One region of the Branchiibius cervicis genome, then DNA from elsewhere that is predicted to be linked to it. Evidence: riboswitches for the same ligand, from Rfam matches in the RefSeq annotation. Region 1 holds a riboswitch; each other region holds the start of a gene.

Evidence for each region. Region 1 has a riboswitch for S-adenosylmethionine ahead of ACFQBT_RS14490 (LLM class flavin-dependent oxidoreductase). Riboswitches for the same ligand answer to the same signal wherever they lie in the genome.
Region 2: it holds a riboswitch for S-adenosylmethionine, as region 1 does, so the genes downstream of both, ACFQBT_RS06130 (bifunctional o-acetylhomoserine/o-acetylserine sulfhydrylase) here and ACFQBT_RS14490 (LLM class flavin-dependent oxidoreductase) in region 1, are expected to answer to the same signal.
Region 3: it holds a riboswitch for S-adenosylmethionine, as region 1 does, so the genes downstream of both, ACFQBT_RS18575 (DUF1684 domain-containing protein) here and ACFQBT_RS14490 (LLM class flavin-dependent oxidoreductase) in region 1, are expected to answer to the same signal.
Region 4: it holds a riboswitch for S-adenosylmethionine, as region 1 does, so the genes downstream of both, ACFQBT_RS05810 (aminotransferase class V-fold PLP-dependent enzyme) here and ACFQBT_RS14490 (LLM class flavin-dependent oxidoreductase) in region 1, are expected to answer to the same signal.

What each region holds. Positions count from the first base shown of each region.
Region 1 is NZ_JBHSWJ010000002.1:2,784,698-2,792,217, forward strand. Features, by position in the region: gene ACFQBT_RS14455 (ribokinase) at 1-807, opposite strand, end outside; gene ACFQBT_RS14460 (ATP-binding cassette domain-containing protein) at 797-1,462, opposite strand; gene ACFQBT_RS14465 (ABC transporter permease) at 1,603-2,580, opposite strand; gene ACFQBT_RS14470 (hypothetical protein) at 2,615-2,842, opposite strand; gene ACFQBT_RS14475 (substrate-binding domain-containing protein) at 2,848-3,792, opposite strand; gene ACFQBT_RS14480 (substrate-binding domain-containing protein) at 3,735-4,136, opposite strand; gene ACFQBT_RS14485 (LacI family DNA-binding transcriptional regulator) at 4,133-4,777, opposite strand; SAM riboswitch class IV at 4,961-5,072, shown strand; gene ACFQBT_RS14490 (LLM class flavin-dependent oxidoreductase) at 5,143-6,258, shown strand; gene ACFQBT_RS14495 (peptidoglycan-binding domain-containing protein) at 6,284-7,483, opposite strand; gene ACFQBT_RS14500 (hypothetical protein) at 7,496-7,520, opposite strand, start outside.
Region 2 is NZ_JBHSWJ010000002.1:1,141,753-1,149,272, forward strand. Features, by position in the region: partial or broken gene ACFQBT_RS06115 (cytochrome P450) at 1-1,003, opposite strand, end outside; gene ACFQBT_RS06120 (hypothetical protein) at 1,156-1,680, shown strand; gene ACFQBT_RS06125 (DUF445 domain-containing protein) at 1,688-2,974, shown strand; SAM riboswitch class IV at 3,045-3,169, shown strand; gene ACFQBT_RS06130 (bifunctional o-acetylhomoserine/o-acetylserine sulfhydrylase) at 3,220-4,539, shown strand; gene ACFQBT_RS06135 (serine protein kinase RIO) at 4,610-5,539, shown strand; gene ACFQBT_RS06140 (HNH endonuclease signature motif containing protein) at 5,544-7,244, opposite strand; gene ACFQBT_RS06145 (pyridoxamine 5'-phosphate oxidase family protein) at 7,341-7,520, opposite strand, start outside.
Region 3 is NZ_JBHSWJ010000002.1:3,583,227-3,590,746, reverse strand. Features, by position in the region: gene ACFQBT_RS18595 (hypothetical protein) at 1-811, shown strand, start outside; gene ACFQBT_RS18590 (DinB/UmuC family translesion DNA polymerase) at 816-1,256, opposite strand; gene ACFQBT_RS18585 (Y-family DNA polymerase) at 1,178-2,047, opposite strand; gene ACFQBT_RS18580 (hypothetical protein) at 2,156-3,604, shown strand; gene ACFQBT_RS18575 (DUF1684 domain-containing protein) at 3,609-4,409, opposite strand; SAM riboswitch class IV at 4,429-4,543, opposite strand; gene ACFQBT_RS18570 (hypothetical protein) at 4,640-4,972, shown strand; gene ACFQBT_RS18565 (class I SAM-dependent methyltransferase) at 4,973-5,602, opposite strand; gene ACFQBT_RS18560 (hypothetical protein) at 5,809-6,705, shown strand; gene ACFQBT_RS18555 (winged helix DNA-binding domain-containing protein) at 6,763-7,520, opposite strand, start outside.
Region 4 is NZ_JBHSWJ010000002.1:1,072,427-1,079,946, forward strand. Features, by position in the region: gene ACFQBT_RS05785 (citrate synthase) at 1-121, opposite strand, end outside; gene ACFQBT_RS05790 (PadR family transcriptional regulator) at 131-754, opposite strand; gene ACFQBT_RS05795 (DUF4097 family beta strand repeat-containing protein) at 751-1,581, opposite strand; gene ACFQBT_RS05800 (hypothetical protein) at 1,762-1,902, opposite strand; partial or broken gene ACFQBT_RS05805 (aminotransferase class V-fold PLP-dependent enzyme) at 1,942-2,223, opposite strand; partial or broken gene ACFQBT_RS05810 (aminotransferase class V-fold PLP-dependent enzyme) at 2,310-3,200, opposite strand; SAM riboswitch class IV at 3,263-3,377, opposite strand; gene ACFQBT_RS05815 (GAF domain-containing protein) at 3,408-4,586, opposite strand; gene ACFQBT_RS05820 (flavin-containing monooxygenase) at 4,692-6,524, shown strand; gene ACFQBT_RS05825 (FtsK/SpoIIIE family DNA translocase) at 6,810-7,520, shown strand, end outside.

The sequences.
Region 1 (7,520 bases):
CCCGGCGGCCACACCCCACTTCACGGCCACGGAGAGCACATCGCCCGCAGCAAGACGGGCCGCGAGGACGCCGCAGAACGCGTCCCCGGCGCCGGTGGTGTCAACCACCGGCACACGGGGCGCGGCAGTCAGCGATGCCCCACCTGGCTGACAAAGGACAGCGCCTTGTGCGCCCACCGTCGTGATCACCGCGCGAACACCGGCGTCCAGAAGCGACCTCGAAGCGGTGACGATCGAGTTCACTGACCCGATGAGCTCGGAGGTGATGGTGGCTAGCTCGTGCTCATTCACCACGAGAACGTCGCACTGGCGCAGCAACGCCGGTGTGATCTCGGTGGCCGGCGCGGCATTGAGGATGAAGAGTCCCGCCCGCCCGGCCGCCGATGCCACGACGTCCATCGGGATTTCCAACTGACACAGGGTGACCGATGCTTCCGTATCGGCACCATCGATGGTGACGTCCTCGTTCGCCCCGGGCACGACGATGATCTTGTTCTCACCGTCGGCGACCGTGATCCACGCCGTGCCGGTTGGCACATCGTCGCAGCGCCGCACCCGATCCACCGACACGCCCGCCGCACTGAGCGCAGCCAGTGCGCGATCTCCGTCCGGGTCCGATCCGACCGATCCGACGATGCTCACGTGAGCACCGGCCAGCGCTGCTGCGACCGCTTGGTTCGCGCCCTTGCCGCCGACACTGGTCGCGACCGATTCACCGAGGATCGTTTCGCCCGGACCGGGAAAAGCCGATGTGACGGTGGTGTGGTCGAGGTTGATCGAGCCGACCACTGACACATCAGCGCTCATTTGCGTCGCCTTCCTTCGCACCTGTGATCAGTGCGACCAGGTCATCGGCGCTGACATCGCTGACCGCCCGACGTGCCACGGTCCGACCCCGCCGCATCACCACGGCGGTGTCGGCGATGCGACCGACCTGGGCCATGTCATGGGTGATCAGCAGGACCGTCACGCCATGCTCCTTAAGCCGCAAGACCAGCTTCTCGACTGCGGCAGTTTCCCGGACGCCGAGAGCCGCTGTCGGCTCGTCCATCACCACCAACTGCTTGCCCCAGTGGGCCGCCCGGGCGATCGCAATGCTCTGGCGTTGGCCACCGGACATCCGCCGGACCGTTGTCGTCACGCTGGGAATGTCCACGTCCAGCTCGTGAAGGATGCCCTCGGCCCGCTCGCGCATGGCCTTCTTGTTGAGCACGCGGAAGGGCGGGAAACCGGACGTCATCTCACGGCGGAGGAAGAGGTTCTGCCAGACCGAGAGGTCATCGATCAGCGCCAGGTTCTGGTAGACCGTCTCGATGCCGTTGGCCCGGCACACTTCCGGTGAGCTGAAGTGCACCTCCCTGCCGTTGAACGTGATGGTGCCCGAGTCCGGTGAGTGCACACCGGTGATGCACCGCACCAGGGTGGACTTGCCCGCACCGTTGTCGCCCAGCAGTGCGGTCACCTCACCCCTGACGAGTGCGAGGTCGGCCCCCGCAGCGCGCGGACCGCGTCGAATGACTTGGTCAGGCCGCGAGCGTCGAGCAGAACTCCGGTTTCGGTTGGCGTCGTTGATGTTTCGGTTGTCGTTGTCACGTCTTCCTCCTATCGCTGGAACCGGGAAAGGAACGCCGCGCCGAGCACGACCAGGCCGACCGCCACCGGTTGGTAGTACTGGGAGATGTCCAGCAAGGTGAATCCGTTCAACAACGTCTGAAGCAGGATGGCTCCTGCTGCCGTGCCCAGAACGGACGCGCGGCCACCGCTGAGGCTGGTACCTCCCAGCACCACGGCCGCGATCGAACTCAGCAACAGATTGGTCTGCATCGTGGGGTCCGAGCCACCGTTGTTGGCCACGAACAGGACCGCGGCAACACCGCACGCCAGCCCGGATGCGGCGTACGCGAGGGTCCGGATGCTCACGACGCGGATGCCGACGTCGCGTGCGGCGTCGATATCCCCTCCCGCGGCGAGCAGGTAGGTTCCGGTCTTGGTCCAGAACAACAGGTAGCCGGTGACCAGCGCGACGATCACCGCAACCAGCCAGAACCATCGGATCGGTCCGATCCCATTCAGTGCCAGGCCCTGCAGGAACCCCGACGTCACGGGTGTCTGGTTCCCACCGGTGATGACCAGGGTGATGCCGCTGACGACGGACAACGTGCCGAGGGTGACGATGAAGTCCGCCATGCGCAGTCGCGCAACGAGCACGCCGTTGACCAAGCCGACCACGAGTCCGGCGACGACCGCAGCGAGCATCGCCAATGCGATGTTCCAGCCGTGCGAATACGTCCAGGCGAGGACCACGGCCGCCCAAGGCAGGTTCGAAGCGATCGACAGATCGATGCCCGCAACGGTGATCACCAACTGCTGTCCCATCGACAGCACCATGAGGATGGATGCCGACACCAGAAGGCTGGTGATGTTGTCACCCGTCAAGAACTTCGGGGTGGCGATGAAGAAGACGATCCACAACAACACCAACGCAATCGGCGCTGCGTACTTCGCGATGCGCTCGGTGATCCGCCGGTCGCGCCGTGGTCGCGCTTCGACGTCAGCGTCGGCATGCGCTACTGCCTGCATGATGAACCTTTCGTGAGATGACGGTGGACCGGTGTCAGTTGAACGACTTGGGCGTGCCGAACGGGTCGTTGAACTTGCCGAACGGCTTGGGGAAGCTGCTGATCGCCTGCGACACATTCGCCTTATCGATGTAGGCGATGGGGGCGACGACCCGCTCGGGGATGCTCTTGCCCGCGACCTTCGCCATACACGCCTGGACGGCCATCTGGCCTTCGGCGTACGGGTACTGGGTCACGGTGCCGGTGTTGGTTCCCGTCTGCACCGACTTCAGCATTTCCTGGATGCCGTCAACCGAGACGATGCTGACCTTTCCTCCTTGCCGGCGTTCTTCACCGCCTGCGCCGCACCGAGACCCATCGTGTCGTTGGCGGCGAAGATCCCGGTGATGTCCGGGTGCGCCTGCAGGATGGTGGTGGTCACGGACAGGGCCGTGTTCTGGTCATAGTTGGCGGGCTGCTTCGCGACGACGGTCAGCTTGCCCGCCGACTCCTGCGCGAAGCCCTTCTCCCGGTTGATGCCGTTCTGCTCTCCTGCAATGCCTTGCAGGAGGGCCACCTTCCCGGTGCCACCCATGGCCTTGCTGAGATTGCTGGCCGCGAGCTTGCCGGCCTCCAAGTTGTCGGAGCCGATAAAGGATGCGAACGAGACGCCGGCGGCCTTGGCGGCCGATGGGTCGATCTGGGTGTCGAGGTTGAGGATTGGGGTGTTTTTGCGCGCCACAGGAACCAACGGTGTGATGACGTTGGTCGCGTTCACCGGAACCACTGCGAAGCAGTTGAAGTCCTGGCCGGCCAGTGTGCTGATCTGCGCGTTCTCGCCTTGCGAGTCGGTCTCATTCGACCCGGCCTTTACCGTCACATCGACGCCTTGCGCCTTGCCTTCCTGGACGGCTCCGTCACGCAGTGCGGCCCAATAGGGGTTGGAGAAGTCGCGAGTGACGATGGCGATCTTCGCTTTCGAGCCCGAGTTAGACGATTGACCACTACTCGTGCCGCCACGTCCACACGCGGCCGTCGTGAGAACGAGTCCGGTGATCGCAACGGCCACCAGGCCGGTCGTGGTGTGCTTACTCATGGGAATCTCCTTGTAATGGTTGTGCTTGTTTTCCTGGAAGATCGGAAGCTGGCCGCGGGCACACGACCCACGGGTAGGAATCAAAGCGGCGCGAGTCCGCACGACGCGCGACGTAGCAACGTGCAGGGTGGTCGACACGCGGCCAGGTCCGGCGGTGCTATCCCGGCGACCAACGCGAGAAAGGACTGAACCGCTGCCTCGGCCAGCGCTTGCACAGGCTGCGCAATGGCGGTCAGCGGCGGATCGAACAGGTCGAACCACGGGGCGTCGTCGAAGCACACCACCGACACGTCGAAAGGGACCCGGAGTCCCAGTTCTCGGGCTGCTTTGAGGACACCGACACCCATCAGCCCGTCCGCCGCCACAATCGCGGTCGGACGGCTTCTGCGGCTCAGCAACTCCTTGGCCGCCTGATGGCCGCTACCTTCGCGGAAGTCGCCCTCTTCGACCAACACCGCTCGCGGCGACACGCCGGCCGTCACCAGGGCGTCACGGATCTCGCCGCGTCGTTCTCGGCCAAGGGGGTCGTCTGCGGCGGCGCGACGACTCCAATTCGCTTGTGACCCAGCGCTACGAGCATCTCGGCTGCTTCGCGAAGCGCTTCCGTGGCATCACTGCGGACCGTCGGTAGCGACCGAAGATAGTTGGCTTGCTCACCGGTGCCGGGGACGGTCAGCGGTCGATCCAGAATGACCATCTTTGCGCGGCCCGCAGCGGCCTCCCGCAACGCTGGGGTACTCGACGCCACTGGCACGAGGATCACTCCGTCAGCTCTGCGACCGCCCAACAACTCACTGAGGTACTCGTCCTGCCGCTCGACGTCCTCATCGGAGTTGCACAGCATGACCGAATACCCGGACGCTCCCGCCTGTCGTTCGATCTCGCCGGCCAGTTCGCCGAAGAACGGGTTGGACACGTCCGAAACGATCAGTCCGAGCGCCTTGGTCGACTCGGTGCGCAGCGCGCGCGCCGCTGTGTTCGGCCGGTATCCCAGTTGCTTGGCAGCCGCGAGGACTCGTTCTCGCGTGGCGGCGGAGATGCGGGGGTTGCCCGAAAGCGCCAGCGACACGGTCGCGTCGCTGACGCCGAGCTGGCTGGCGATGTCCTTGATCCGGACAGCCATCGCTACACCTCCTCGTATAAACGATTAACCGACTATGGCAGATGGTGAGACAGATCACAATCCCCCACAACCGTTCATGGTCCAACACGGGGGTGCCGGACCAGTCCCGCGCGTGGCGCCACCATTGTCTAGTCAGGCAGTAGGCATTTGTTCTCCTGGCCCGTCGTGGGTAACGTGCCACACGGCAACGAGTGTCAGCGACAAGCCCTGGCTGGCTGACCGGCAACCCTCCCACCCGCGGCGGGGTGCTCCAGGTGAAAGCCCGGCTGCGGCAACCCCGTGGCAAGCGCGTGGTCTCCGCCGCGGGACCCTGACAACGGAGGTTCCGTCATGACTGACACCACCAGCGACCGGCAGCAGACGACATGAAGTTCCTCGCCATCACCCTCATCGTCCATGCCCCTGACCCCGTCACCGGCCACCAGGTATCCACCCATGATCGCTTCGCAGAGGTCATCGAAAACGCACTCCTCGCAGAGCAACTGGGCTTCGACGGGTTCGGAGTCGGCGAACGGCACGAGCGCCCGTTCATCTCCTCCTCGCCGACGGTCGTGCTCTCGCACATCGCTGCACGGACCCGGTCGATTCGACTGTTCACGGCAGTGACCACCCTGAGCCTGCTGGACCCGGTGCGCGCGTTCGAGGACTACGCGACCCTGGATCATCTTTCCGGCGGCCGGCTCGAACTCATCATCGGCAAAGGCAACGGGGCCGCCCAGCGCGACCTCTTCAACGTGACGCCCGAGGACCAGTGGGCGCGCAACGCCGAGTCGTTCGAAGTGTTCCGCCGCCTGTGGCAGGACAACCGGATTACCTACGACACCCAGTTCCGTCCGCCGCTGCGCGACGCCGAAGTGTGGCCGCAGCCCTACCAGCACCCGATCCGTATCTGGCATGGCTCGGCGACAAGTCACGAGTCGGTGGATCTGGCCGCGCGGTACGGCGACCCGCTGTTCTCCGCGAACGTCACGAATCCGATCGAGCCCTACGCCGAGCTCATCGACTACTACCGGCAGCGGTGGGCCCACTACGGCCACGACCCGGCGCGGGCCACGGTGGGCGCCGGCACCGCCGGTTACTACTCGCACCGCAACTCGCAGGTCGCATTGGCGACCTATCGTCCTGTGTGGGAGGGGAATTCGGCTGCACAGAGGCGGGCGGGGGTGCCGCAGGTCTTCACCACTTTCGAAGACTACGTCGAGCACAGTTCAGCCCTGATCGGTTCCCCGGCGCAGATCATCGACAAGGTTCACCGCTACCACGACCAGTTCGGCCACAGTGTGCTGCACGTCCACGCGGACGCCGGTGGCCTGACCCCGGAGCAGCATCGCGACAGCCTGGCGTTGTTCCAGTCCGACATCGCGCCGACCCTGCGGCGCGACATCCCCGATCCGCCGTGGGGCTGGGGTCCGCCGGCTCAGAAGCAGGCAGCAGCAACTGTGGCCACCGGGGCCGTCTCGCACGCCCTGGCCACGGGGTGAGCACGTGACGGTGAGACCGTCGCCGTCACGGGGCGGCAAACTGCAACCCCACCTGCGTCTCCAGGTCGGCGCTGGCCGCGTGCAACGACACGTCCCACGTGGGGTCGGCGACCACGCCGTTCTGCGCGACGCCGCCCCAGCGCTGGAACGCCTTCACCGACGCCGCCGTGTGCGGTCCGAACTGGCCGTCCACGCCGCCGGGCGTGGTGCCCCACTGACCGGAGGCACCGGTGGTGAGCACCTGCTGCAGATGCGTGACGACGGCACCCGAAGCGCCCTGCTGCAGGGTCGGCATCGCTCCCCCGCCGGGCAGGGCCGCCCAGGTGAGCGGGCCTACGATCCCGTCCGGCGTGAGCCCTGCACCCTGCTGGAAGTCGACCACGGCCGCCCTGGTGCGCGGCCCGAAGTTGCCGTCGACGACCACGCCCAGGTTCGGCGTACGCCGTAGCGCCCGCTGCAAGCGCTTGACCGCATCGCCCGTGGCGCCCTGCTGGATCGTCGGCTGACCCGGATTGGAGTTGCGCGTGGTGATGGTTGTCGGCGTGCGCAACCACGCCTCCTGGGTGACCGCGATCATGGAGGCTGCGTCGATGATGCCGATCGAGTTCCAGGTGAACATGGCGTACGCCGGGGTTGACGCCTGAGCACCGGCCGGCACCGGAACCCCGAGCTTGCCCGCGAGCCAACCCACGGTGCCGTATCCGCACAGCGACACGCAGTGGTCCTCCGCGTCGTCGGTGGTGAAACCCGTTCCGTACCAACCGGTGTGGCCGTCGTTCCCCCAATACGCCTGCTCCACCTGGTTGGCCGCAATGCCGAGCTTGACCGGTCCTCGACTGATCGCACTGTGCAGATTCCCGGAGTTGGTGTAGTCCACCAGGTAGTGCGGACCGTCGTTGTATTCGTAGCTGCCCGAGGTGAATCCGTCGGTGCGCATGGTGTCCATCACCGACACCAGCTGAGCACCCTCGAGGACGCCGTGCCGGGTCGCCCAGGCAATGACTTGCTGGTCGGTGATGAAGATCTCCGGTGAATTGCAGGCCTTGGCGAAGGCCTCCTCCGCGGTCACGCAGTCACCGTGGACGTCGTTACCCCACATGGAGATTCGCGCCGGTCTCACCAGGTACGAAGGCGGTGCCGCGATCGTTGCCTTGTGCCGGGCGGCCGCTTTCATGACGTGTGTCGGCGTGGGAATCGCTCCGCGGCCGAGGGTCTGACCAGGCATGGTTGTGCTCCTTCAATGGCTTTCTTCTGAATCGGGA
Region 2 (7,520 bases), 1.6 Mb from region 1:
CGCCGCGGACGAAGCCCGGCGCGGTCGGCCACAACCGCAGCGCCTCATCCAGTACGCGGCGGATGTAGCGGAACTTGGCAATCTGCTCGAACGTCGGTTCGGCGTCCGGGTCGGCTCCCAGGATCTGGTCGGCCTCCTCCTGTGCCCGGGCCCGCACCTGCGGATCGGTCGCCAGGTAATAGAGGGCGAATGACAAGGCGCCGGAGGTGGTTTCGTGCCCGGCGATCAGGAAGGTGAGGATCTGGTGACGCACGTTGCGTAGATCCAACTTCTCCCCGCTGGCCTCGTGCTCGGCGTTGAGCATGAGCCCCAGCAGATCCTTCTCCGAACGGTCCCCGGAGGCCACGCGGGCATTGATGATGTCGTCCAGGACGCTGTCCAGGTACTCGCGATTACGGTCGAGCGTCTCCTGGTTGCGGCGCAGGAAGAACTTCGCCAGGGGTGCGCTGGTCAGGAACCCGCGACGTTGCGCCGCGGCCAGCGCATCCACCATCGAGCTCACGAACGGGTGGATCTGCTCACTGCTGAACGATCCGAAGTCGGTGCTGAACGACGTACGACCGATCGTCTCCAGGGTCATCTTGGTCAACCAGGGGGAGACGTCGACGGGCCCCTCGATGGTGTCCCAGGTGTCGGTGAGTTCGCGACAGACCTCCAGCATCGTGGCGTGGTAGGTCTGCATCGCCGGCCGGGTGAACGCCGGGCGCAACAGGTCGTGCGCCAGTTGCCAGTTGGGTTCGTCGTTGAACGCGGTGAACAGCCCGTCGCCGGCCAACTGCCGCAACGTGATCAGCCCCGGTGCAAGCCGCTTTTCGAACCGGGACTCATCGCACAGCTCGGCACCGACCAGGCCGCTGCGGACCAGGACGAGCTTGGTGTCGAAGAGTTTGATCTCGACGATCGGATCGGTGAAGTCGGCCAGGATCTCCACGGCGCGCTGGACCGGGCGCCCCCGGTGCCGCCGGATCATGGTGCCGAAGTCGCCGATGACCGGTCGGCGCCGGGGTGGGTGGGGAAGTCGACCTGGGCGAAGTTCATCGGTCGTGTGCTCACGTGCGGGCTCCCGGGGGGCTCGTTTTACGACAGGTGTAGTGGAGTGTAACGCCGATCACACGCCGTACTGGCTGGGTGGGCTCGGTGTCGCATACTTAGCGCGTGAAGGTGATCCTCTTTCTGGCTGTGGTGCTGATCATCGGTTTCGGGTGGTACTTCATGAAAGGCAAGGTGACGCGCACCCACGAACAGGTGCGCGACCGAGCCCTGGAGGGCGGTTTCGGTCGGGCCATGACGGCAGGACCGGCCACCAAGCATCTGGCGATGATGGGCCGCACGCTGACGCTTGCGGCCGAGCCCGAGCGCACCGGCAACCTGATTGCGAGTACGGCGATGGCGGACGCCCGGGTGACCGACGTGCGTCCGGACGCCAAGGCCCTGGTCATCGAGATCGACGGTTCGTACCCGGTGGTGCGCGCCCATCTGCTGCCGGATCGCACGGTGATCGGCGTGGAGTCGTTCAACTGGGAGATGGGCTTCCCGCAGGGCGGTCAGGTGTGGGACCGGCTGGCGACAGCGATCACGAATACCGCGGCACACCAAGGGATACCGGTGGCCGAGGGCAGCCGCGAATTCGGCAAGGACGGCGCCGTACTGGACCGTGAGGTCTGGGCGGTCAAGGGCTGAGGCAGCGATGAGCACAGCGGAAACCGCACCGGCGCGCAGCGCACCATCCGGCCCGATGCTGGACTCGGCGGGAGATGCCCGTCGGCGCTCGGCCCTGCGCCGGATGCGTTTCGTGGCCACCGGTCTGCTCGTTCTCGCCGCCATCGTCTTCGTCGCCACTCACGGTCACGGCGGCGTCTGGGGTTACGTGAACGCCGCGTCCGAAGCGGCGATGGTCGGCGCGGTCGCCGACTGGTTCGCGGTCACCGCGCTCTTCCGGCATCCGCTCGGATTGCCGATCCCGCACACGGCGATCATCCCTGAGCGCAAGGATTCCATCGGGGAGAACCTGGAGGAGTTCGTCACGGAGAACTTCCTCACGGCCGACAACGTCCAGGAGCGGCTGGCCGGGGCGCAGGTCGCCCGCCGGATCGGGGAGTGGCTCGCCGAACCCGTCAATGCCCGGCGCGTGGTCGACCAGTCGGCACCGGCACTGGCTCGCGCAGTTGGCAACATCAAGGACGAGGACGTCAAGGGTCTGCTCGACCGGGTGCTGCTGCCCCGGGTGGCCCGCGAACCGGTGTCCGAACTGCTCGGCACGCTGTTGGAGGGCATCGTCGACGACGGATCGCACCACGGTCTGGTCGATCTGACCGCACGTGAGTTGCACGCCTGGGTCCGTGACAACCGCAGCAGCGTGACCTCCATCATTTCCGAGCGCGCGCCGTCGTGGTCGCCCAAGTGGCTGGACGACACGGTCTCGACCCGGTTGCACACCGAGATCGTGAAGTGGCTGGAGGACATCCGCGACAACCCGAACCACCCGGTCCGCGGTGCGCTCGACAACGTGTTGCGGCAACTGGCCGACCAGCTGCAGCACGACCCCGACACGATGCAGCAGACCGAGGCGCTGAAGGTCCGTCTCCTCTCGCACCCGAACGTTTCCACCTCCTTGCTGTCCCTGTGGCGGTCGGGCCAGACCGTGCTCGTCGACGCGCTGAACGATCCCGACGGCGACCTGCGGGTGCGGCTCGCCCGCTTGATCGGTGACACCGGGCAGCGACTGGTGACCGATCCGGAGTTGCAGGCAGCGGTGGACCGGCGGATCAGCGAGGTGGCCGGTCACCTGGTGTCGACGTACGGCCGCGAGCTGTCCAGCGTCATCTCCCAGACCATCCAGCGCTGGGACGGCAAGGAGGCTTCCGAGCGGATCGAGCTGCACGTCGGGCGCGACCTGCAGTTCATCCGGATCAACGGCACCGTGGTCGGCGGTCTGGTGGGTCTGTTGATCTACACCGTGTCGCAGTTCCTCTGAGCGGCTCACCATCGGCTCGGTATAAGAGACGGTTATACATTTCCAAGCGGCTGGGTGTAGTTTCTCGGCAGGTCATGAGTGCCAGCGCCAAGCCCCGGCTCGCTGGCCGGCAACCCTCCTCCGCGGTGGGGTGCCCCGGGTGAGGACCTGGCCCAGCCACTCGACGTACGCCGAGTGACCGGGCAAGCGCGGACGACCCGTGAGCGTCCGCACCAGTCAGATACCGGACACCCGAAAGGTTCGTCATGAGCGACACCCCTAACTGGTCCTTCGAGACCCGGCAGATCCATGCCGGTCAGAGCGTCGATCCCACGACGCAGGCCCGAGCACTGCCGATCTACCAGACCACCTCCTACGTCTTCAACGACACCACCCAGGCCGCGAACCTCTTCGGCCTCAGCGAGTTCGGGAACATCTACACCCGGTTGATGAACCCGACCAACGACGTGGTCGAGCAGCGGATCGCCAGCCTCGAGGGCGGCGTCGGCGCGTTGCTCACCGCTTCCGGCCAGGCCGCCGAGACCCTCGCCATCCTGAACATCGCGGAGGCGGGCGACCACATCGTGGCCAGCCCGGCGCTCTACGGCGGCACCTTCAACCTGTTGAAGTACACGCTGAAGAAGTTGGGCATCGAGACCACGTTCGTGCAGGACGCGACCGACCTGGAGCAGTGGCGCGCGGCGATCCGCCCGAACACCAAGCTGTTCTACGGCGAGACCATCGCCAACCCCAAGCAGGAGATCCTCGACATCGAGGGTGTTGCCTCGGTGGCGCACGAGGCCGGGGTCCCGCTGGTCGTCGACAACACAGTGGCCACGCCGTACGTGCTGCGCCCGATCGAGCACGGCGCCGACATCGTGGTGCACTCGGCGACCAAGTACCTGGGCGGACATGGCACGTCGATCGCCGGTGTGATCGTCGACAGCGGCAACTTCGACTTCGGCAAGGATCCGGAGAAGTTCCCGAACTACAACACGCCGGAGGAGAGCTACCACGGCCTGGTCTACGCCCGTGACCTCGGCGTCGGAAGTCCGCTGGGGGCCAATCTGGCCTTCATCCTCAAGGCGCGGGTGCAGTTGCAGCGCGATCTCGGTGCGCCGCTGTCGCCGTTCAACGCCTTCCTGATTGCGCAGGGTATCGAGACCCTGAGCCTGCGCATCGAGCGGCACCTGGAGAACGCTCGCAAGGTCGCCGAGTGGCTGCAGACGCAGGAGCAGGTCAAGGAGGTCCTGTGGGCCTCGCTGCCGGGCAGCCCCTACTACGACCTTGCGCAGAAGTACACGCCGCTCGGCTCAGGTGCGGTGCTGTCCTTCGAGATCGAGGGCGGCGTCGACGCGGGGAAGAAGTTCGTGGACTCCCTGGAGCTGTTCTCGCTGGTGGCTAACATCGGCGATGTCCGGTCGCTGGCGATCCACCCGGCCTCGACGACGCACAGTCAGGGCAGCGACGAGGACCGTCTGGCCGCGGGTGTGACACCGGGTCTGGTGCGTCTTGCGGTCGGTCTGGAGCACATCGACGACATCATTGCCGACCTGGACCAGGGCTTCCGCGCCGCGAAGGCCTGATCCGGCCGAAAAACCATTCGCAACACCCACCGCGTCTCTGACACGGTGGGTGTTGTCGTATCCGATCGAGATGAGGGAGGTCGTGCCATGGCCGTGTTCACGTGCGTCCGCCACCTACTTCCTGATGATCGGAATACCGTTGAACCAGAACCCTTCCGACGCAACTGAAGCGTCGATTCTTCCCTTCCTTGCCCGCTTCGAGGTCCACGAACTGGAACCCGGTCAGCGATGGTCGAGCTGGCGGCAGATTCCAGCCCTGTCCCGCGGCCCGGCGCCGTGGCCCGAGTGGCTGGTCTCCGACGACGAGTCGGTCGAGACCGAGCTGGGCATCCTCAAGACGGGAAAGGAAGCCGACGTCTTCCTGCTCGAGCGCGCAAGTGTGTCGGGCCAGCCGCGCACGACCCGGCTGGCGGCCAAGCGGTACCGCGACGTGCAGCGCACGTCATTCACCCGGACGGCTGACTACACCGAGGGCCGGGGGATCCCGAAGAAGGGTCACCGGGAGCGCCGGGCTCTGGCGAAGAAGACATCCTTCGGTAAGCACCTGGCCGCCGGTCGCTGGGCGATGGCCGAGTGGGAGTCCCTGGTGAGACTGTGGGAGGCCGGGTTACCGGTGCCGTACCCGGTGCAGATCGACGGCACCGAGATCCTGATGGAGTTGATCACCCACCCCGACGGGTCGCCGGCCCCGCGGTTGGCGGCACTGCGCGCAATATCGCGCGAGCAACTGGAGGATCTGTTCGATCAGGCCCGTACGGCGCTGATCACCATGGCGGGCCTCGGCGTCGCGCATGGTGACCTGTCGGCGTACAACCTGCTGGTGGCCGGCTCGCGGCTGGTGATCATCGACGTACCGCAGACCGTCGATGTGATCGGCAACCCGCACGGTATGGACTTCCTGCACCGCGACTGCCGTAACGTCGCCACCTGGTTCGCCGGCAAAGGCCTCGCGGTGGATGGCGACGAACTCTTCGGGGAGGTCGCCGCGCACGCGTGGTGAGGCCTCAGCTGCCGGGGTGGGTGGTGTAGGTGTGGCCGGCGGGGCTGGTCCAGGTGCACACGCCGTGGGGTGTCATGGTGACGGTCCAGCCGCCTTCGTGTTTGGCGCGGTGGTGGTGGCGGCATAGGCATTGCAGGTTGTGGGCGGCGGTGGGCCCGTCGGGGTAGCGGGTCACGTGGTCCAGGTCGGTGAGTTTGGCGGGTCGGGTGCAGCCGGGGAAGCGGCAGTGCTGGTCGCGGGCTCGCACGAACCGGGCTAGGCGGGCCCCGGGACGGTAGGACCGGTCACTGGTTTCGATGACGGTGCCGGTGGTCGCGTCGGTCAGGGCGCGGGTCAGCTTGATCCCGAGCACGTGGGTCATCTGGGTGATCACCTCCGCGGGGATGACCCCCACCCGCGGCAGCAACACGTCCCCGATCCCGCAGTGAGGGTGACCGGCTCTGGTGCTGGCGGCGTGTTCCAACCGGCCTGCCTGCACCGCAACCTCCCACGGCGCCGACCCGCCGGCCGGGACCTCATCCGGCGGCCGCCGGCTACCCGGTGGTGCGGTGGAGTCGTGTTCGGCGCGGGCGGTGGTGTTGAGGTCGGCTAGTTCGCCGGCGATCAGGGCTCGTAGTTCCGCATCCAACTCATTGAGCCCGTTGACTGGTTCCAGACCGTCTTCGTGCCAGTGGTAGTCCAGGCAGGCCTCATCGAACGCATCGTTCAGGTCTGACCAGTCCGGTTCCTCGAATGACAATTCCGGTATCTGCCCGGGTCCCTCGCTGACGGGCGGGGTGACGGGTGGGGTGATGGGGATCAGGAACGTCAGCTGGGTATCGACACCCACCCCGCGCAGCGCTAGGTCGGTCAACGCGTCGACCCGGCACTGCGGCAACGTTTTGTCGGTGGTGGTGACCTGGTGCAACTCCCTAGCCAGTTCATCGATCGCGGCCATCAGTTTGGCTGCCTCCAGGGTGGGTAGCACCGCCGTCAACTGGGACAGGCCGGGTTCGTGGTGCGGGCTGACCCACACCCCGACCGCCGACCGGCGCCGCGCCGTTGATGCCTGGTCGGCCCCGACCGGGTCCAGACGGGCCCGGACCCGGCGGGCCATCGCCCGCACCTTCGTCGCGGTCAAACCCTCGGGGTCTGTGCTGAGGATCTTGTCCTCGATCGCCTGGGCCACGTGGTCGGGGGCGTCGGTGCTGATCTGGGCTACCGCGCATGCTTTGGCCGGGTCCAACCCTCCGGCCCCGACCCGATCCAGCAACCGCGGGCACCCGGTGAGGGTGTCCAACGCATCGGTCAGGCGGGTGTGGGTTTGCCGGTCGGACCAACCCAGACCGGTCGCGACCTCCACCGGGAACCACTCATCGGTGAACGATCCTGGTGCGTGGCGGATCACCCGGGTCACCAGCTTCGGCAACGCATTCTCAATCGGGTTGGGTTCGTCGCGGTACTCGATTGCCGCGGCTTGGGCCAACAGGTGAGTTTGCACCGCCCAGGCACTGTTCTGCACCCGCTGCGCGGCCACCACCTGATCCAACAACACCTCCAGCGACAACCCCGCAAAGTCCTCCTGCACCCGCTGGTAGGCGACCGCTAGCAACTCACCCGCCGCCGCCAGCAACTCCGCCACCGACGCATCCGCGATCCCATCCGCCAGCACCGCAGGGCGCGCAACACCAGCCGCTGCGGGGTCCTCAGTGACGGTCACGGACATACCACGAGTGTACTGGTGTACGAACCCCGAAAACCGATATACACAGCCCGGTATCAGCGAATTTCCGGGGCCACGGGCCGGTGTTCGACACCGCCGTCAGGACCAGTTGCGCAACAGCCGATCGACCGACTCCGGTTGGGGCAGACCTGCCGACGTGGCGTGCGCGGACGGCAGCGCCTGGCCGGCGACGGTCCTCAGTGGCACCACCCCGGTCCAGGCGTCGGTCGGTTCATCGGGTTCACCCGGGCCACCGGTTCGGGACTTGTAGATCCAGGC
Region 3 (7,520 bases), 800 kb from region 1:
GGAGAAGCTGGCCGAGGGCGCCGAGCACGCCAAAGAGGTCGTCTCGGAGAAGACCGAGGAGGCCAAAGAGGTTCTCGCCGACAGGACGGAGCGGGCCCGCGACGCGGCCGACGACCTGAGGGACACGGCGGCCGAGCGCGCCGCCGAGGCCAAGGACACTGCGGCCCACCGCTTCGCCGACGCGAAGGAGACGGTTGCGGACAAGGCGGCCGATCTGAAGGAGACCGCCGCCGACAAGCGGGCCGACCTGAAGGACACCGCTGCACACAAGGCCGCGGACGCCAAGGACAAAGCGGCCCACACAGCAGCCGATCTGAAGGACACCGCCGCCGACAAGGCGGCCGACGCCAAGGCCGCGACCGCGGACGCGGTCAACACCGCTTCGAACCTGTCCGCCCAGGACGTGCGGGACCTGTTCGAGAAGGAGTGGCTGCCCCACCTGAAGGAAGGGCTCGCCGCTGCGACTGCGGCAGGGGTAGCGGCCGCACAGAACAGCAAGCAGACCCTCGTCGGGGCGCCAAAGAAGAAGCGCGGCAAGTTCTTGATCGTGGTCGGGATCGCCGGGCTGGCAACCGCCGGTGCGCTGATCGTGTCGGCCCGACGCAAGAAGGCGAAGCAGGCCGAGCCCCAGCAGGCGGCAGCCCACATCGCCGCGCAGGTCGAGGAGACCACCGCAAAACTACAGAGCGAAGCCGCGGACGCCGGTGACACGGTGGCCGACAAGGCCGACGACGCCGTTGCAGGAGTGGAGAACTCGATCGACCAGACGATCGACGGCGCTCAGACGCGGCGCGCCCGTCGCAACAACTGAGCCCTCACGACTCACTGACCGGTAGCACCGGGGTCTGGGTGCCGACGTCCTGGTCGAGCATCCGGGCCCGGGTCAGGGCCGTGGTGCCGAAGCGCTGACGTACGTCGTCCACGGCCTGTTCGAGTTCCGCGCGGGTCCGGTCGCGTCGTACGTCCTCCAACGGCAGGAGCAACTGCTCCGAGCCGCAGGGGTCCAGTCCGGACAGCGTCACTCCGACCAGGGTGAGCCCGCGGTCCACGGCCTGGCCCCACACGTCGTACATCAGGGATCGGGTGGCAGCCAGGATCGGCGCGGTCGAGTCGGTGGCACCGGCCAGCGTGCGCGAGCGCGTGGCGCGGGAGTAGTCCGCCCAGCGCAGGCGCACGGTCACGGTGCGTGCTCGCAGCCCACTGTCACGCAGCCGGTGGGTGACACGGTCGACCAAGCGGGTGAGGATGTCGTCGATCTCGCTCTCGCTGCGCGGTCGCGCTCCGAAGGCACTCTGTGAGCCGATCGATCGCCGGCGATGGCCGGTGTGAACCGGCCGCGGATCGCGCAGGTTGGCGACGGCGTGCAGGTGCCGACCGGCGGCCGCACCGAGGGCCTGGGTGAGCGTTCGTTCGTCGAGCGCGGCCAGTTGACCGACCGTGCGCACCCCCGCGAACGCAGCTTCTCGGCGGTGACTTTGCCTACGCCCCAAAGCCTTTCGATGGGCAGCGGGTGAAGGAAGCCGGCCTCGTCGGCGGGCACCACGAGCAGCCCGTCGGGTTTGCAATGCGCGCTCGCGATCTTGGCCAGGAACTTGGTGCGGGCCACCCCGACCGAGATCGGCAAACCCACGCTGCTGCGCACCTGCTCCCGGACCCGGACGGCGACCTCTTGCGGGCAGCGGTAGCTTCGCCGCAGCCCGTCGACGTCGAGGAACGCTTCGTCGATCGACAGCGGCTCGACCACCGGGGTGATGTCGCGCAGGACGGCGAAGACGTCCTTACTGGCCTGCGAATAGGCCGACAACCGGGCGGGTACGACGATCGCGTCCGGGCACAACGGGCGCCAGACCCGCTCGGGCATGGCTGCGCGCACACCGCACGCCTTGGCCTCATAGCTGGCCGCCATCGCGATGCCCCCGCCGACGATGACCGGTCGGCCGCGCAACGAGGGGTCGTCGCGTTGCTCGACCGAGGCGAAGAAGGCGTCGAGATCGGCGTGCAGGATGGACCCCTGCGTCTGCCACGAACCGCCATTGGACACGAACATATGTTCGCACCGTGGGCTGACACGGTGCGTCGAGCGCAATTTGTTGCATTCAAAACGGACCTGTGCAAGTGGGCTGCCCGATCAACAATGCCTTTCTATGGTTCCCCTATGGCCTACGTTCCCGCGACCTACGCGCCAGTGCCGTGGCTGATGCGCGTCTGGCGGCATTGTGCGCCGAATCCGGATCTACGTACCCAACGCACCATCGCCCCGCTGATGCGCAGCTACCCCGGCGTCGCCAAAGACCTTTCGTACACGACGCTGTCGCGCTACGAGAACGGCGCGGTACCGGTCACGCTGGAGATCGTGTCCGCCTTCGAGCAGGTGCTCGGCCTGGCACCGGGGATCATCGGTGCGCACCTGGAGGACAGCGCGGTGGTGCACATCGATCGGATGCAGCGCCGGTCGCTGCTGGATCGGGTGGACAGCGGCCTCAACGGCCCCGACTGGCACCGCCTCAGCCACCTGCTGACCGCACCGGCCGGCGGACTGGTGTTGCGCAGCGCCGACACCCAGGCCCTGATCTCCCGGCTGATGACCGAGATGACCGTATCCCTCGGGTCGGCATACCAGTTCCGGATGCGGGCCCTGATCCGGTTGGCCAAGGACGAGTTCACCCGCGACCTGGTGGGCGATGCAATCGAGGAACACCTCTCGGCCTGCGGGTACTCCGTCATCGGAGACACCTTGGAGCTGTTGCCCAAGGCCCACCATCCGCGCACCGCCGAGGTGCTGATGGACAGTTACCAGAAGCTCGAGGGCGTTGCGCTGCTCCTTGCCGGCGGAGCGATCGAACTGGCGGTCGTCGAGGATCAGATCACACCGGCCTTCTGGGCCCGTCTCGGCGAGCAACTCCTTGCCGATCTCAGCCAACCCGGATCGTCGCGATACGAGCCGGCGGTGTTGATCTTCAACCTCCTGGTGCGACCCGCCCAGACGCACCTGCTGGCCCGGCTGGGGGACCGGGCCCGACGAGATCTGCTCGAGCACCGCGCCGCGCGGTCGGCGGCCGACCGCAGCCCCGAGGAGACCCGGGTGCTGCGGGCCCGGTGCGATCGCATCGCGGAGAAACTGCTCGAGCAGACGCGCCCGCACCGGCCGGCCACCCTGGTCGAGGGGCTCATCTACCGGTTGCGCGAAGCCTTGTCGGATGAGATCTCACCCCTGACGGGTGCGATCGTGCTGGCCTCCAGCCCGTTCGCCGACGCGCTGTCGCACCATCTGGAGCATCACGACCAGGATCTGCCCGGCGCCCAGGTGACACTGAACTCCTGCCAGCGCTACGACGCGGGTTCCCTCGGCGACACCTACCGACAGGCCGATCCGGACCAGCGGGCCAGATTGCTGGTGCCGTTGGCACACAACCGCGCATTCCCGCCCGACATCGACCTGGGTGCGGAGATGCGCGCGCCCAACGTCGAGCGGCGACGACTGCTCTATGCCGCAGGGATGTCGGCCCACCCGGGCCTGGAGGAACTGTCCCAGGAGACCGGCCTGGCTCCGTTGGAGCGCACTGCGGTGCGTTGGTGGTCGCAGGTGGACATCCCCCCGGCCTAAGCGATCAGGCGGGCGTCTTTTCGCCAGCCTCGACCGCAATCGGCAACCGGTTGCGCGACGGCGGGAGCGGACAGGTGGCGTACGGCGTATAGGCGCACGGCAGGTTGATCGCGCGGTTGAAGTCGAGCGTGACCCGGCCCTCGGCGTCCGGCGCGGGGACCGACAGGGCCCGGTTCGCGGCGTACGTGCTGACCCCACTGGTCGCATCGCGCAGCAGCACCAGCAGATCGTCCCCGTGCCCGGGGAACGCCACGAGGGTCAGGTCCTGCCCGTCCTTGGTGAAGTGGATCTCGCCGGGTGCGTCGTAGACGTGTTGCAGACCGTCGACCGCGGCGCCGACCGTGGTGGGGACCGGCTCGTCGTACGCCGTGTAGCGGCCTTCGACGACCCAGGACGGGTCGGGGGCGAAGGCGGGTGTGCCTTGGTACGCGGTCAGGATCTCGTGGTCGGGGTGCCGCGGACGGATGATGTCCTCGCCACCGCGCTTGGCGATCTCGATGACACCGTCGCCGAATCCCACTGTCACACCGGCACGTTCGGGGATGACTCCGAAGTCGACGGTACCTTCGAGGCGCTCGCCGTCCTTGGTCAGCGCCTCGCCGTCGTCCAGACGGACGTGGATGCCGCGGTCGTCTGCCCACCACTGTCCGGGGGCCCGCTCGAATCGCTGGGGTTGGTCGGTCAGGAAGTGCAGACCGGTGACCGCCAGGAAGCCGTGCCGGTCGGACCGGACCTGCTCGTGGTGGTCGTGCCAGCGCTGCCATTCGGAGGCGAAGTCGGTGCTGTGGATGACGGCGTTGCTCATGGCTGCTCCCTCGGGGTGGCTCTCACGCTTGCCCGCCGGGGATCCGATCGGGCCGGGCTTTCACCTGGAGCACCCCACCGCGGTAGGAGGGTTGCCGGTCAGCCAGCCAGGGCTTGTCGCTGACGCTCAATGCCTACTTTGAAAGTAGGGGATGTGCGGTCGGCTTGTCCACTTCTGTTCGGACCACTCATCTCAGGCTCTTAGCGGCTCGGGTGCAATACGGTTTGCCTATGAAGAAGCTCAAGCTGACCCTTCTGGCGCTCGGCCTGATCGCGCTCATCGTCGGCGCCGTGATGCTGTTCATGGCGGTCAGCGTCGACATGAAGGTCGTCTGGGAAATCGCGACCCGCTACCAGGGCGGTGGCACGAAGGAGACGCTGCACGACCCGCGGCCCAAGATGCTGATCATCAGCGGGATCGCCCTCGGTGCCGGGGTGCTGATCGGTCTCGGGCTGGGGCTGCCACTGCATCGCGCCCTGTCGCAGAAGAAGCTGGATGCGTTGGTAGACCAGCGGGTTCAGCAGCGGCTGGCCGGGTCGGCGCCGGAAGCCGCGACCGAGTAGCTAGCGGCGGGCGTCGATCAGATGCCTCGTCGAGTGCGCGACGAACGGCTCGCCCCGCCGCATCCGGGCATCCAGTTCACGTAGCTGCAGGTCGTAACGCTCCACGGTGAAATCCGGCACCCACCACACGCATTTGCGTAGCGTCCACACCACGGCACCCACGTCGTAGAACTCCATCCGGCAGCGCGCCGTACGCAGATCAACGACCGTCAGCCCAGCGCTCCTCGCCTCTGCCGCTTCGGTTCTCGGATCCCGCGCCGCGCGTGCTTCGGGCTGCGCGCCGAGAAAGTACTCGATCAACTCGAACGCCGACGCCGGACCGACGTGCTGTGCGACGTAGTGCCCCTCCGGCTCCAACACCCGGCCGATCTCGGTCCAGTCCGGCTGCACCGGGTGCCGGGAGGTGACCAGATCGAAGGATCGATCCGCGAACGGCAACGGAGCACCTGGATCGGTCTGCACCACACGGACGCCGCGTCCCGCCAGCCGCGTCCGCGCCCGGTCGGCGTTGGGCGGCCACGACTCGGTGACCGTCATGGCCGCAGGGAGCACGGGGGCTTCAGCGATGACCTCCCCGCCACCGGTGTCGATGTCCAGGGCGCGCCGCGCCTTCGCCAGCCGGCCGGCCACCAGGTGGGCGTACCCCCAGGGGGCCGTTCCTCCGTGGCCCGACCGGCCAGCCACTCGAATCCCCATCCGGCGACGTCGGCGGCCTCGGCCTCGGCGATGAGCTCCGCATAGGGCCTCATGAGTCCATCGTGCCAGTCCCGCTCGGGCGCCGGTCGGGCCGCGACGACGCCCATCGGTGCCTGCGTACGGATAGGTTCAGTGACGCCATGGATGAGGAATCGCACGACACTGCGCGGGCGGCGGCAGAGCGCCTCGGATTGGGTGCGCAATACCAGCGGCTGCAGGAACGACGGGCGACTGCCTTTGTGCCGGCAGTGGTACGCCGGTTCCAGGACATCGACGGCGGCACGCAGGCCGGCCTGCTCTCACTCACGCTGTTCACGACAGTCCTCCCGTTGGTCATCCTGGGCTTCGGATACTTCAGCGGGTTCGCCGCCAACATCAGCGTCGGCGTGCTCTTCCAGCGTCAGCTCGGGCTGAGCGGATCCCTCGGGCAAACGGTGCGCGAGGCGTTCGGTGCAGCCGATGCGTTGCGTTCGTCCTGGACCGTGGTCGGTCTCGCCGGGTTCCTGGTGTGGGGGATTCCGATGACGTCCCAGGTGGCCGGAATCTTTGCGGCCGCTTGGCGCCGCGAGCCGTTGACCTTCTGGCAGCGCGTGGGCCGCGGGACGCTGTGGTTCGTCGCCTACCTGGTCACCCTCGCGATCCACGACGTCGTCGCGTTCGGTGGTGATCACCCACTCTCCGTGGCGATTCCGCTGTATCTGGTGTCGTTGATCCCGCTCTGGGTGTTCTGGACGGTGACCCCTGCCCTTCTGGTGCGTGAGGGCGGCCGGGGCGCACGGTTCCTGGTGACGGCCGGTTTCGCCGGTCTGACCATCGACGGCGTCATTCTGCCGCTGGTGGAGCGGCTGTTCGCGCCATCCCTGCTGGAGGGGTGGAACGGTTTCGGACCGATCGGCGTCGCGATGGCGATCATCATCTGGTGCGGCGCGATCGCCGTCGGCTGGGTCCTCACCGCATGTGTGGGCGCGGTGCTGTGGGAACGATCCGCACCGTCGGCGACGGTGCTGGAAGTGGAAGCCGCCCCCGGCGCCGAATGACCGGCGTACGCCGACTGGCTGCGAACTCAGCCGTGCTCGTGCACGCGGCCGAACGGGTCAGCCCCGCAGCGACCGTTCGAGCGGGGTCGGGAAGACCGGCCGGACCACGGCACCCTCCATGCGGCTGCCGAGGTCTGCCGCCGCCTCGTCGACAGCGACCCGCGCCTCGGCGCCGTAGTCACCCGGGACCGCCGTGCGCAACTGGCCGTCCGGGCCCACGGCCCAGGCACCGATCAGCTGCCCGTCCCACCACACCGTCGGACCGAGGTTGCCGTTGCGGTCGAAGACCAGGTCCCGGTCGAGCCCGAGGAACCAGTCGCGGTGCTTCCAGCCCATCGGGGTCGGATCCAAGGCCGGGAGAAGGACTGCGGTCGGTGCCGTGTCCGGTGCGGGCTCGAGTTGCGCCTCCAGGGCCACGCCTGGCAGACCGTGCAGATCGACGTCCACCAGCGGGAGATCCTGGAGCGCTGCGCGTACGGCGGTCTTGGTCCAACCGGTCCACCACTGCAGGTCATCCAGCGTGGCCGGGCCGAATGCGGTGAGCCACCTGATCGCCCAATTACGTTGCGCCTCAGCCGGATCGACCGATGGTAGGCCATCCGGCCACCAGGCGGTCACCGGTTCCCAGCGATGGCTGCGGACCGTCCATGCGGCACCGGGGACGGAACGCACCAGGCGTCCTTGCGCGCTCATCATCGCCAGCAACGTGCTGGTCAGGTTCTGCGGTTGGTCGGATGCGGCGGCGGGGAGGATGGTCGTCGCCAGCCGCGGCTCGGCCCTTGCCAGCTCAGCCCCGGTCGCCGTACCCAGTTGTC
Region 4 (7,520 bases), 1.7 Mb from region 1:
CGCGGGATCGGGGCCCACCCGGCACCGGCGACAGGATGCCGCGGCTGACGTAGGCGTAGACGGTCGCGACCCGGACACCGAGCAGGTCGGCGGCCTGCTGGGTGTCCACGGTGTCGCTCACCGCCTCAGATTAGGACCCGGATTGACGGATGGCCTCCCGAACCTGCCGCTGCGCCTCCTCGAGTGCGGCCAGCAGCGTCTGGCGGACTTGTGGCGTGCTGTGTTTGCCGGACGCGGCCTTGCGCACTGCCTTGCTCAGATCCCGCAGTCCACGCTCGATGGCGTCGATCTCCGGTCCGGCGCCCACGAAGCCATGCCAGCCGGCCCCTCCGGTGGCCGAGCCACCGGGAACCGTCGTCGCGGTCCGCCGCGCCTCTCTCGCCGCGGCCTTGAGCTCGGCCCTCAGGTCAGCGGCGCTGCCGTGCACCCGGGCGCGCACTTCATCGGCCAGTTCCCGGGCGGATCTTTCGAGGTCGGCCTGCAATTCGCCCAGGTCCTCCTTGCGGTCGCGGACCTCCTGACGTCCTGCCTCGGTGATGACGTACGTCGCCTTGCGGCCGTCGTCGGTCCGCGAAACCAGACCTTCTTCCTCCAGCTTGGCCAGGCGGGGATAGACGGTGCCGGCGCTCGGGGTGTACAGCCCGCCGAACCGTTCCTCGAGGTCACGGATGATGTCGTAGCCGTGCCGCGGACCCTGGTCGAGCAGTGCCAGCAGGTAGAGGCGTAGTTGTCCGTGCTGGAAGACCGGTGTCACTGTTCGACCGCCTGGGTCGAGCGCATGACGACGACATCACCGGATACGGAACTGGCTTTGATCTTGAGCGTGGGGTTTCCCTCCGACAGCCTGCCGCCGCCGCGGCTTCCCGGGTTGCCGATGCGTTGTCCGTCGACGATCGCCGCACCGCTGAGGCTGCTCAGTTGGACATCGAATCCGTCCGCGTCGGGCACCCGCACCAGGACGTCCCCGGACACCGCCGTGGAGGAGATCGAGGTCTTGGCGCTCAGCAGGTCCAGGGTGATGTCACCGGAGACGGTGTTCAGTTTCACCGGGTTCACCTGGCTGCGATGCACCGTGATGTTGCCGGAGACGCCGTTGGCCTTCAGCGACCCGACCAGCCCGTGCAATTCGACCGTGCCCGAGACCGTGTTGACGTCGACCGCGTCGGTGATGTGATCCAACGTGACGCTGCCGCTGACCGTGTTGATCTTGGCCGGGCGGGTCAGCCCGCTGGCCAGCACCTGGGCGGAAACCGTGTTGATCTTGGCCGTAACGCCCTCGGGAACCGCGATGGAGATGCGTGCCCGGTCCTGCGCCGACGACGAGCCGAGCCGTTTGAGGGTCTCCCAGATGTTCTCGCCCTCGACCTTGAGGTGGGTGACCTTCAAGGTGTTGCCGTCCCAGGTGACCTGCAGGGGTCGTCCGCGCAGCTCATGAACTTCCAGCGTGGCGCCGTCCGCGTCCCCGTGGGTGACGACGTCCACCTGACCGCCGACGATGGACACCGACACCGTGCGGACGGTGGCCGGTTTCTCCTCGCCGATCTCCAGCGTTTGCGGCTCACGGATCTCCCAGGCCTGCATCTACCTCTCCCATCACGATATATCGCGTTACCGACGTCACGATATATCGCGAATGAGGTACGCGGCAAGACGTTTGCCTGCCGGACTTTTGGATCGCGTTTCACCCGCCGGAGGCCTCGCCGGGTGAAAAGAGATCCAAAAGTCCAGGGAGCGTTGCTGGACGGAGCGCGGCAGGCGTGCTTACCAGGGACGCGGCTGGCTCAGGTCGCGCGGGTCGCCGACCGCTTCCCACCCCTGACCCGCCACGTGCCGGTAGGGCAGTGCCGAGCCGGAGGTGACCAGGCGACGTACGCCGGCGATCAACCGGTCGACGTGATCCACGGTGGTCGCCAGGCCGAGACTGGCCCGCACGGCAGTGGTGTTCTGTCCGACCACGGCGTCGCACAACAGGTGCGCACAGAAGCGCCCGTCGCGGACGGCGATGCCGTCCTCGTCCGAAAGCACTTGTGAGACAAGCGAACTGTCCCACCCATCCACGGTGAACGTGACGACGCCGACGTTCGGACGGTCCTGCCCCAGCGCCGAAACGATCGTGACCCCGGGGATCTGGGCCAGACCCGCCCGCAGTCGGCTGCCCAGGGCGTCCTCGTACCGCTCGATGGTTTCTCGGTGCTCGGCCAGCGTGGCGCAGGCAGCTGCCATGGCGATGGCGCCCAGGGCATTCGGGGTTCCCCCTCGTGGCGGGCAGGCCCGCTGTGCCACAAGATCCCGTCGGCGGACACGGAGTGCGTGGCGCCGCCGGCAGGCAGGTACGGCTCGGCGACGTCCAACCAGTCGGCTCGACCGACGAGGGCTCCGGCGCCGAAGGGGGCGTACATCTTGTGCCCGGAGAATGCGATCCAGTCCGCGCCCAGCTCGTCCAGGTCCACGGCTCGGTGGGGTACCAGCTGCGCCCCGTCGACAACCACTCGGGCGCCGAACTCGGCTGCAACAGAGGATAGTTCGCGCACCGGCCACACCTCACCGGTGACGTTGCACGCACCGGTGAGCACCACCAGCTTGGGCGCCCGGGGGTCGGCGGCTGCCAGTGCGGTGCGCAGCAGGTCGGCGGCGTCGGCCGTGCTGCGTGGCACCCGCAACGACGTCGTACGCCCGGCCGGCCAGGGCAGCAGCGCCGCGTGGTGCGCGGACTGCCAGGCGAAGACCAGCGCGTCCTGGGGCAACGCGTGAGCGAGCAGCCGCAACGCGTCAGTGGTGTTGCGGGTGAAGATCACCTCATCACCGGATCGGGCACCGACGAACCGGCCGACCTCGGCGCGGGCTTGCTCGAACCAGCCGGTCGTGAGGCGGCTGGCGTAACCCGCGCCGCGGTGCACCGAGCCGTAGGTGGGGTTGACCTTGTCCACCGCCTGCGTCACGGCCACCAATGCGGGGGTGGTCGCGCCGTGGTCGAAGTTGGCGATGTCCACGACCGTGCGGTGCACCGTGGGTACGCCGATCTCGTGGGCCACGGTGCGGGGCAGGCCGGCCGCGGTCACACTGCCGCGACCGCGACGCGGTAGATCCGTCACGATGCTCAGCCGGCGAGCGCTGGGGTGCTCGGGGCTGGGGGTGGCGGCGGGTGCCGGCTCGGTGAAGCCGTTGCTCGGCGTACAGGTGATGCTCGTGACGGTGCTCATGGCGATACTCCTCGTCGGTCCAAGGGACCAGCGAGCACGCCGAAGGTGGCGAGCGGAGGACTGGTCCGCGCTTGCCGTCACGCTGTTGCGATCCGGCCGGGTCGTCACCCGGAGCACCCCACCGCGGAGGAGGGTTGCCGCTCAGTCAGCCGGGGCTTACGACTGAGACTCTTGACCTGGTCAAAAACTGTAGCAGTGCAGGCGCGTTCAGTCGCACACCACGTCGATGCCGTCCGCAATGCGGTACGGCGCTGCCTCGACGAGCGCCCCCGCGGCGCGTCGTAACCGGCTGATCTCGGCCCGGACGGCCACTTCGTGCTCGCCGTCGCCGTAGAGCCGGGTGCTCAAGGCCGCAGCGGTCATGCCCCGCGGCGCGGCGGCCAGCAGGCGCAGGATCTGGGCGTGGCGGCGGCTCAGCGGCACGGTCCACGGCTGGTCTTCGGCGCCGCCCGCCAGATGCAGCGTGTCGTCGCGGCCGAGCCGGGCCGACAGTCGCCGCGGCTCGGGAGCCGGCCGCACCAGCCATCCGTCGCCCACGCGCTCGGGCAGGCACATGCCCAGGCCGGGGACGGCCAGCGGCCGGTCGGCCCGCGGTGCCGCGATGCGGTCGCGGACACTCACTCCTTCGCGGTGGGCCACCCAACCGTGGTCGTCGACCAGCAGCAGCGGGCTGCCGGCCGTGGCGATCAGGTGGCTGGCGCGTTCCCGAAGGCGTCGCAGCTGCTGCTCGTGGTGCTGCCAGAGCGCGCCCTGGGCCAGCTGCACGGCACTGTCGACCAGCGCGACGAGCGCGGGGTGCATGGTCATCGCCGGACCGCTCACGTCGACGATTCCGAGCAATGAGCCGTCCCGCGGATCGTGGACCGGTGCCGCGGTGCAGTACCACGGGTGCTGGCGGTGCTCGAAGTGTTCGGCGGAGAACAGTTGGACCGGCGCTTGCTCGGCCAGCGCGGTGCCGATGGCGTTGGTGCCGACGTAGGTCTCCGACCAGTGCGCGCCGAGCGCGAATCCCAGCGAATCCGCCTGTCGCAGAATGGCCGGCGACCCCTCCCGCCACAAGATGACGCCGTCCCGGTCGGTGATGACCACGATGAACAGGGAAGCGTCAGCAACCCTGGTCAACACGGCGCGGATCCGGTCGGCGACCAGCGCCAGCGCGCTCTCGGCCCGCCGGGCCTCGACCTGGTCGATGGGCAGGATGTCGCGGTGCAGCGGCCGGTCCGGATCCAGGCCCAGCGACTTCATCCGGGCCCAGGAGCGAGCAACGACCGGTCGGGGCTCCTCCAGCGAACGGGAGCCGGACATCACGGCGTCGTGCAGGCGGACCAACTGCCGCGCGCGCAGCCCGAGATCGACACCGGGTGCGACCGCCGCCGCTGAGGTCATCACATCCCACTTTCGCCGCATGCAACGTGGTGCAACGGTTCCGCCCCGGACCCCGGCGCGGTGTGCTGTAGATCACACCGTACGACATCGAGGAGTTGAGAGCACATGACGCAGATTGCCGATTCGCCCGCCGCAACGGCGACCGATGCGCAAACCCGCGCCGAGACCTGGTTGAACTCTTTCGAGACCGCCTTGCGCCAGCGGGACATCGCGGCGGCGGCCGCGCTCTTCGCTACCGACAGCTACTGGCGAGATCTCGTGTCCTTCACCTGGAACATCGTGACCGTCGAGGGTCGCAGCGGGGTCACCGACCTGCTCACCCAGACGCTCGACCGCACCGACCCGGGCACGTTCCGGACCAGCGAGCCCGCCACCGAGGACGACGGTGTCGTGACGGCCTGGTTCACCTTCGAGACCGGGATCGGGCGCGGGCAGGGCCTGGTCCGGCTGACCGAGGAGGAGGGCGAGGACAGGGCGTGGACGCTGCTCACCGCCCTGCGGGAGCTCAAGGGTCACGAGGAACCACGCGGCGTACGGCGCCCCAAGGGTGCTGAGCACGGCGCCACGCGCGATCGCAAGAGCTGGGCCGAGCGTCGCCAGGAGGAGGCCGAGTCGCTGGGTTCGACCACCCAGCCCTACGTGCTGATCATCGGCGGCGGACAGGGCGGTATCGCCCTCGGCGCCCGGTTGCGGCAGTTGGAGGTGCCGGCGCTGGTCATCGACAAGCACCCCCGGCCCGGTGACCAGTGGCGCGGTCGCTACAAGTCGCTGTGCCTGCACGACCCGGTCTGGTACGACCACCTGCCGTACCTGAAGTTCCCGGACAACTGGCCGGTCTTCGCACCCAAGGACAAGATCGCCGACTGGCTGGAGTCCTACGTCAAGGTCATGGAGGTGCCGTACTGGAACAACACCGAAGCCAAGAAGGCAAGCTGGTCGGCCGAGCGCGGGGAGTGGACCGTCGAGGTTGAGCGTGACGGGCAGCCGGTGACGTTGCGCCCGACGCAACTGGTGTTCGCGACCGGTATGTCGGGTAAGCCGCGGATGCCCGAGGTCGAGGGAATCGACGTCTTCGAGGGCGACGTACACCACTCCAGCGCGCACCCGGGTCCGGACGCCTACGCCGGCAAGCGGGCGGTGGTCATCGGCTCGAACAACTCCGCCTTCGACATCTGCGGGGCACTGTGGGAGAACGGCGCCGACGTGACGATGGTGCAGCGCTCCTCGACGCACATCGTCAAGAGCGAGTCACTCATGGAATACGGGCTCGGAGACCTGTATTCGGAGCGGGCGGTCGAAGCCGGAGTGACCACGGAGAAGGCCGACCTGATCTTCGCGTCGCTGCCGTACCGGATCATGCACCAGTTCCAGATCCCGGCCTACGAGAAGATGGCCGAGGTCGACAAGGACTTCTACGACCGGTTGGAGAACGCCGGTTTCTGGCACGACTGGGGCGAGGACGGCTCCGGTCTGTTCATGAAGTACCTGCGACGCGGCTCCGGTTATTACATCGACGTCGGTTCGGCCGATCTGGTGGCGAACGGCGACGTGAAGCTGGTGCACGGGCAGATCGATCACCTCAGCAAGGACGCCGTCGTGCTCGAGGACGGCACGCACTTGCCCGCCGACCTGGTCGTCTTCGCCACCGGCTACAACTCGATGAACGGCTGGGTGGCCGACCTGATCGACCAGCAGACGGCGGACCAACTGGGCAAATGCTGGGGTCTGGGATCGGACACCACCAAGGATCCCGGACCGTGGGAGGGCGAACAACGCAACATGTGGAAGCCCACCAACGTGCCGAACCTGTGGATGCACGGCGGCAACCTGCACCAGTCCCGCCACTACTCCCTCTACCTGGCGCTGCAGCTGAAAGCCCGGTACGAGGGGCTGGAGACACCGGTCTACGCACTGCAACCGGTGCATCACACCGCATAACTCCTCGCGCGCCGCGATCGGTCCGATTCGGGCCGATCGCGGCGGCGTGTGACGCAAGTGAAAGATGTGACAGTCCTCTAGCCTGTTTCGGTGGCTACCCGTCAGCCCGCGAGCCGCGGGACCTCCTCGACCAAGAGCCGGGCTCGTAGCTCGAGCGGCAAATCAGCAAGCGCCCGATCCGCACGCCCCGCAGCCAGGGCACCGCGGGCCTCGGCGCCGGCCAGTCGCACCAAGGCACGCAACGGCGGAATGCCGATGCCGGTGCGCGCCGTGCGGTCGGCCTGGATGGGGGTCTCCCATGCGGCCGGCGGAACGGCGCGCAGTGTGGCGATGTCCGGTCGCGAAGTCGGTCCCGAGCAGCGCCGCGACGGCCTGGGCTTCCTGCTCATCGCATTCGCCATCGTGGTCGCGCTGCGTGAATGGTGGGGCGTCAGCGGCACTTTCGGCGATGCCGTCTACGCCGTCGTCGCCGGCACCTTCGGCATGGTGGCGCTCGCCCTGCCCATCATCCTGGTGCTGCTGGGCGGTCACCTGCTGCGTTCGCCCAAGGGTCACCCGGCCACGCACCGGGTACTGATCGGCCTGGCGCTGTTCCTGGCCGGAATCTGCGGCTTGATCAGCACCGTCAAGGGCATTCCGGCTCCCGCGATGACCGACGACATCCGCACGGCCGGCGGCATGGTCGGCTTCCTGGCCTCCAGTCCGATCGCGGCGGCCATCGGCTCCTGGGGCACCGCGGCCGTGCTGGCCGTCGTCACGGTCTTCGGGGTGCTGGTCATGACGGCGACCCCGGTGCGGGCGGTGCCGACGCGTATCCAGCACACCTACCGCTGGTTGATGGGTCAGCACGGCTCGGAGGAGGACACCGACGGTCCGATCGACGCTGTGGCACAGGACCTGCACGGTGACCAGATCGACGGTCAGCGCCCCAGGAAGCGGGGACGCCGGCGTACGGCGCCCGATGAGCCGGGACTGGACGGCGACGAAGCCTTCGAG